DNA from 2 places in the Kocuria sp. MNB10 genome. Region 2 is predicted to be linked to the other one. Evidence: riboswitches for the same ligand, from Rfam matches in the RefSeq annotation. Region 2 holds a riboswitch; the other holds the start of a gene.
The links. A riboswitch is a leader RNA that binds a small molecule or an ion and turns the genes downstream of it on or off. The one in region 2 is predicted to bind S-adenosylmethionine.
Positions count from the first base shown of each region.

Region 1: linked by a shared signal. The riboswitch ahead of ACW9PK_RS02645 (hypothetical protein) and the one ahead of ACW9PK_RS06910 (cobalamin-independent methionine synthase II family protein) in region 2 are both predicted to bind S-adenosylmethionine.

Region 1 covers NZ_CM133411.1:590,198-593,651, reverse strand. Annotated here, with positions in the region: gene ACW9PK_RS02655 (hypothetical protein) at 1-445, shown strand, start outside; gene ACW9PK_RS02650 (BCCT family transporter) at 739-1,389, shown strand; gene ACW9PK_RS02645 (hypothetical protein) at 1,504-1,800, opposite strand; SAM riboswitch class IV at 1,821-1,963, opposite strand; gene ACW9PK_RS02640 (glycosyltransferase family 4 protein) at 2,075-3,238, opposite strand; gene ACW9PK_RS02635 (cell division protein PerM) at 3,357-3,454, shown strand, end outside.
Region 2 covers NZ_CM133411.1:1,541,626-1,545,079, reverse strand. Annotated here, with positions in the region: gene ACW9PK_RS06920 (IclR family transcriptional regulator) at 1-738, shown strand, start outside; gene ACW9PK_RS06915 (3-hydroxybutyrate dehydrogenase) at 951-1,700, opposite strand; SAM riboswitch class I at 1,951-2,037, shown strand; gene ACW9PK_RS06910 (cobalamin-independent methionine synthase II family protein) at 2,052-3,263, shown strand.

The sequences.
Region 1 (3,454 bases), 950 kb from region 2:
CCCGTTGTCCTCGGTCGTCGCCGGGCTGCCCCTGAAGGAGATGCAGTACAACGGGGTCGCGGAACGCTTCGTGCCCGCGGACGCCACGTGGGAGGCCACGGACGACCGCAACCAGGCGGGGCTGTACCGGATCAACCACCACCACAAGACGCGCTACGCCTACCGCACCGCGGAGGACGTGGTCTCGGGTCACGCCCGTCCCGTGTCCTCGGGGCTCGGCAAGCACCTCGCGGCGCGGGACACCGGCACGGCGTTGGTCAGCTACGATCCCGAGCTGCGGTTGCTCTCCGTGCCCATCGGTGCCGCCCTGCCGGGGCTGTACGCGCGCGCCACGGTGCTGTGCTCGGGGCTGCTGCCCACGCTCGTGGACGAGGACTTCTCCCTGAACTACGGGGACGTCTCCGAGGAGTTCGCGAGCGCCCTCGTGGCCAAGCTGCTGGGCTGACAGTGCCGCCCCGGGCGAACGGGGGGGGGTGTGCTCGTGGGGCCGCGCGGCTGCATTCGGCTGCTGCGCGGCCCTCCCCTACAGTGAGGTGGCGTGCCATGACTAACGGCTGGTAGTAAGGCGCCTCAACCCCGGGTCGTCCGACGTCCGATCCGCATCCCCGACGTGACCACCCACGATTCCTCGTCCACCCGTCACCCATGCCCGGGCTCGTCGCCCGTCGCGGATCCGCCCGCCCCGTCCGGGCCCCTCGCTCTGCGCCACCCCGGTTGCCCGTCAACTGGCGGGTCTTCGTGGCCGCGGCAACCCTGCTTGTCTCGCCGTCCGCCTGGGCTACGGAGGCACCCGAGCACGCCGACGCCGTGATCGGCGGCGTGGTCGCGTGGGTCGCCTCCCGGCTGGGGTGGTTCTACATCCTCACGGCCGCTCTCGTGATCGTGTTCGTGATCCTGGTCGCGGACTGCAGGCACGGCACGATCAAGATGGGCCCGGACCAGGCGAAACCCCAGTTCAACCTGTTCACGGGGTGGGCCATGTACGCCCTGATGGGCATGGCGTTCGGTTACTTCGCCTACCGCTTCGGCATGCCGCTGAGCATCCGCTCCGCTCTCTACCCCCTGATCGGGTGCCGGATCCACGGTGCCGCCGGCGACGCCGTGGACACCGCGGCGCTGCTGGGGACCATCTTTGGGGTGGACAAGGGCATCCGGCGGCTTTCCGAGCTGAGCATCATCCTTGCGATCGGGCTCATGCTGTACGTGCTCATCACCGGGCGCACGGCGTTCCTGCTGGATGCGATCGTCAAGGGCGTGAGCGGATTGCGCGTGGCAGACGCCTCGATAATGCCCGAGCTCGTGACGGTGAACCCGAACATCACGGTCTTCATGATCGGTGAACGCGCCGCCGAGCTGATCGCCCAGGATCGGGATACGACCGCCCACTGAGAACCGGGCGGGAGCGCAGAGAAGCGCTCGACACACGCGTGTGGCCCGGATCCGTTCGGACCCGGGCCACACCGTTCGTGGAGTTCGCGGTCGCGGTGACCGTGTGCGCGTGGACTACGCGGGCATCGGCTCCAGCTTGTAGAAGGACACCCCGCCGGTCACCCGGGAGGCCCCGGGGACCAGGAGTCGGCTGTACTTGGCGCACCACTGGCCGCGCCCCCGTGTGTGCTGTGCGGCCAGCGCGACCTCGCGGGCGTCGTCCGCGAAGTATTCGTGCTGACGACCGTCCGATCCGGTGATCGACACCACGTGCCGGGCGGGGTCCGCCTGGACGGTGACGTCCACCCACTGCTCGCGGGTCTCGGGAAGGGTCTGACGGTCGGGGTGGGATTTCTGCGTTGTCGTGTTCATGATGTCGGGCCTCTGATTTTTCCGGTCGCTTGCCGGAACCACACGTGTGGCCCCGGCCGCTTCGTCATCCAATCCACCCCTGAACCGAGGGTTGGCGTACGCCGAGTTGGAGCTCTGGGCGCGCGGTGACGTCCTTGTCGTTGCGCGGGCGCATCTCGTGAAGCTGCTTCGAGCCTATCCGTGGATTCGGGGGACCAGCCAGGCGCGGACCGAGAATGTCATCAAAACTTAATCAAGCTTCTGTTGAGTAACATCTGGCACCCGGCGGCGGTTCTCATGGGGTGTGCAGGCCGCTGCGGCGCGTGCCGCGCATCCGGGAGGTGACCGTGCGAGCGCGCTCGTAGTGGCCCAGCAACTGCTCGCACACGGCACCCCACGTGCGCTCCTGCACGCACTGGTGGGCGGTGCGCGCGAAGGCGAGGCGTTTGGCGTCGTCGCCCGCGAGGTCCCGGACGCGCTCGCGCAACCCGGCCGGGTCACCCGGGGCGTAGAGCCACCCGTTACGCGAGGAGTCCACGAGGTCCAGGGGGCCGCCGCGGCCCACGGCCACCACTGGGACCCCGGAGGCCATGGCTTCCTGGATGGTCTGGCAGAACGTCTCGTGCTCACCGGGGTGCACGAACACGTCCAGCGACGCCATGGCCGTGGCGAGTTCGGTGCCCGTGAGGAAGCCCTCGAAGTGCGCGTTGGGCAATACCGAGCGCAGCGACTCCTTCCCGGGGCCGGAACCGATGATCACGAGCCGGGTGTCCGGCAGGGCGTCGATCGCGGCGAGGTCCGCGACCTGCTTCTCGGGGGCCAACCGCCCCACGTATCCCACGAGTCGCTTGCCGCCGCCCACGCGCTCGCGCCACGCGTGATCGCGCAGCGCGGGACGGAACCGGCTCGTGTCCACGCCGCGGCGCCACATGTGCACCCGCTGGACGCCGTGCTCGTGGAGCTGGCTGATCGACGCCGTGGAGGGAGCGAGAGTGAGGGCCGCACTGTTGTGCATCGCACGCACGTGGGACCACATGGCGGTCTCCAGCACGGACGCCCCGTACCGGGCGGCGTAACCGGGAACGTCCGTCTGGTACACGGCCACGCACGGCAGGCCCAGACCCTTGGCGGCCTGGATGGCCTGCCAGCCCAGCACGAACGGGGACGCCACGTGCACCACGTCCGGGGCGAAGCGGGCCAGGATGCGCTGCATGCGACTCACGGTGCAGCTCGCCACGCGGACCTCGGGATAGCCCGCGAGCGGCAGGGACGGGATGCGCTCGATCCGCACGCCGTCCACGTGGTCCACCGAGCCCAGGAACAGGGTCTTCTCGTAGGAGGGGGCGATCACCATGGCCTCGTGCCCGTGATCCCGCAGGTGTTCCAGGACGCGGATCACCGAATGAGTGACACCGTTGACGTGGGGGAGGAACTGTTCGGCCACCAATGCGATTCTCACGGTTCCCACTGTGGGCCCGGCGCCTCACGGGGGAGTCACCCGGGGGTGGCCCGCAGGTGAAGTCCGGGCTAACTTCGCTGCCCGTGGTGCGCGGGTGAACGTGAAAAGATGTCCGGTGATGAAACTTCCCTCACTGCCCGGCGTGGTCTCGGGCGTACGCGACCGCTTCACGTCGCACGGTTCGTCCCCCGTGCGCGCCGCCGACGTGCCCCGCCC
Region 2 (3,454 bases):
GCCGCGATCCTGCAGGCCGTGGCATCCGGGGAGTCAACCGGATCCACCGCGGCCATCGCCCACCGCACGGGGCTGACCCGGCCCACCGCGCACCGATTGCTCGCAGCGCTCGCCGCCGAGGGGCTCGTGGACCGCACGGAGGACGGCAACTGGGCCCTGGGTCCCGAACTGCACATCCTGGGCACGGTGGCCGCCCAACGTTATCCCGCCCAGGACCTCGCGACCCCGTGCCTGCAGCGGCTCGCCGAGGCCACGGGCGAGTCCGCGTTCTTCTCCGCTCGCCGCGGCAACGAGGTCATCTGCCTGGCCCGGGTGGAGGGGGCGTTCCCGGTGCGCTCGCACGTGCTCTACGAGGGTCTGCGGTTGCCCCTGGGCGTGGCCTCTGCGGGACTCGCGATCCTCGGTCACCTACCCCCGGACCAATTGGAGACCGCCCTCGCGGACACCCGGGAGGAGCGGACGCGCCTCGGTCCACAGCACGACGACGCTCACGTCCGCCGCCTCGTCGCCCAGGTCCGGGAGGACGGCTGGTCCCTGAACCCCGGACGTATTGTGGAGGGCTCGTGGGGCATGGCGGCCGCGGTGTTCGACGCGACCGGCCAACCCCGCTACGCGCTCTCCCTGACGGGGATCGAACCCCGGTTCACCACGGAACGCAGACCCCGCCTCGGGGCGGCTTTGCTGGACCAGGCCCACAGGCTCTCCGCGGCGCTGCGCGCGGGGGCCACGACCGTGTGAACCGGACGCAGCGGCGTCGTCCCGTACCGTCAGACCCCGCGTCCTCGCACCCCGGAACATCTGTGCCCCGATACCGCACGCGTTGTGCGACTGCGGGTGTTTTTTCGGGACACAGATGTTCGGGCCCTTGGCCGGAGAGGGGCCGTGGAACGCGGGCCATTGCCTCGACACCGAACGGCAGCGAGGGTGGACGCGGCGACGTCGCCCCGCGCTCAGGACGCCGTCCAGCCACCGTCCATCGTGTAGGACGCACCCGTGACCATGCCCGCGGACGGGCCGGCCAGGAACGCGATGAGCTCGCCAACCTCCTCGGGTTCCACGAGGCGCTTGATCGCGGACTCGGTGAGCATGATCTTCTCGATCACCTGGTCCTCGGGGATCCTGTGGGTCGCGGCCTGGTCCTTGATCTGCTTGTCCACGAGCGGGGTGTGCACGTAGCTGGGGTTGACGCAGTTGCTGGTCACACCGTGCTCAGCGCCCTCCAGGGCCACGGTCTTGGACAGCCCTTCGAGCCCGTGCTTGGCCGTGACGTACGCGGATTTGTACGCGGACGCGCGCAGACCGTGGATGGAGGAGACGTTGATGATTCGGCCCCATCCGCGCTCGTACATGTGCGGCAGTGCGGCACGGATCAGCAGGAACGGAGCCTCGAGCATGAGCGTGAGGATGCGGTGGAAGTCCGCGGGGTCGAAGTCCTGCACGGGTGTCACCTTTTGGATCCCCGCGTTGTTGACCAGGATGTCCACGTCCAGGCCCAGTTCGGCGAGCGCGGCGGTGTCCGAGAGGTCCACGACCCAGGCTTCCCCGCCCACCTCGGAGGCCGTCGTCTGAGCGGCTTCTTCATTGATATCCGCGACGACCACGTGGGCGCCGCGGTCCGCGAACGCCTGCACGGCGGCGCGGCCGATCCCGCTGGCCCCACCGGTGACCAGGGCCTTCTTCCCCTCGAGCGATTGCTCCATGACAGCCTCTTTGCGCGTGGACGGTTCTCCTACCGCGTCACGCTACGCCCCGGGGGGCCGCCGGGTCACGATCCGGAACGGACCACCCCGGACCAGCTACGAGTCATGGCCCGCACCGGGGGCCGCCCGGTCACGGAAGCCCCGGTGACCCGAGCCCGAGGGGCCGGGCAGGAGGAACCCGGGGAGCGGCGTCGTCGTCCGACACGCCCCGGCTGGCGTCCACTCCTCGCGATGCTGTTGGATGGAGCAGTACCCATCCAGAGCGGCCGAGAGATCTGGCTCGTGGAAGCCGCAGCAACCGGGGTGACACCGGTGCTAACGCCAGGACCGATGGAAAGGATCAGCACAGCCATGCCCTTGAACACCGATCGCATCCAGACCACCCACGTGGGGTCCCTCCCCCGCACGCCGCAGTTGCTCGAGGCCAACAACCGCTTCCAGGCCGGGGAGATCGACCTGGCGCAGTTGGGTGAGGCGCTGGACGCCGGGGTGATCGACGTCGTGCGCAAGCAGCGGGAGATCGGCCTGGACATCGTCAATGACGGCGAGTACGGCCACACCACGTCCGGCGCCGTGGATTACGGGGCCTGGTGGAACTACTCGTTCCACCGCCTGGGCGGGCTGACCCCCACGGACGAGGACCGCTGGCAGACGGCGGAGACGCTGCGCTCGTCGCCGGGCAACATCGTGCTCACGAGCTTCCCGGACCGCCGCGATCGCTCCAAGTTCCGGGAGGCCTACGAGGATCCCACGGCCGGGGTCCTGGCCCACCGCGCAAGCGTGTCCCAGCCGAAGATCACGGGCCCGCTGACCTACACGGGTCAGGAAGCCGTGGCCGGTGACATCCGCCGGATTAAGGAGGCCATGGCCGAGACCGGGGCCACGCAGGGGTTCGTGGCAGCGCTGTCCCCCGGCTCGTGCGCGCGCGTGAAGAACGAGTACTACGCGAGCGACGAGGAACTGGTCTACGCGTGCGCGGACGTGATGCGCGAGGAGTACAAGGCCATCGTAGACGCCGGGTTGACCGTGCAGATCGACGACCCCTCGATCGCCGAGTCCTGGGACCAGATCAATCCCGAGCCCACCGTGGAGGACTACCTGGCCTTCACCCAGCTGCGCGTGGACGCGCTGAACTACGCACTGCGCGACCTCCCCGAGGAGCAGATCCGCTTCCACCTGTGCTGGGGTTCGTGGCACGGCCCGCACACCACGGACCTCGAGTTCAAGTACCTCGTGGACCTCATGCTCACCATCCGCGCGCAGGGCTACAGCTTCGAGGCGTCCAGCCCGCGCCACGGCCACGAATGGAAGGTCTGGAAGGACCACCAGCTGCCCGAGGGCAAGGTGGTCTACCCCGGTTTCGTCTCCCACTCGACCAACGTGGTGGAGCACCCCGAGCTCGTGGCGGACCGGATCGAGCAGTACGCGTCCGTGGTGGGCAAGGAGAACGTGATCGCCTCCACGGACTGCGGTCTGGGCGGGCGGTTGCACCCGCAGATCGCGCTGGCCAAGCTCGAGTCCCTCGTGGAGGGTGCGCGGATCGCGTCCGAGCGCCTGTTCTGATCAGGCCGCGCGACTGGTCCTGCAGCTTTTAGTCCCACCGCGTCGCTGACCGTTCCGGCTCCCCGATCTTCCCGGACGACGACGCCGCCCGCCCCCTTCCGCTGCGCCCGCACCTTCCACGGTGCGGCACGGCGGGAGGGGGCGTTGCCGTGTCATGAACGCGTCACAACGGCCGGCATGCTGCCCGCCCG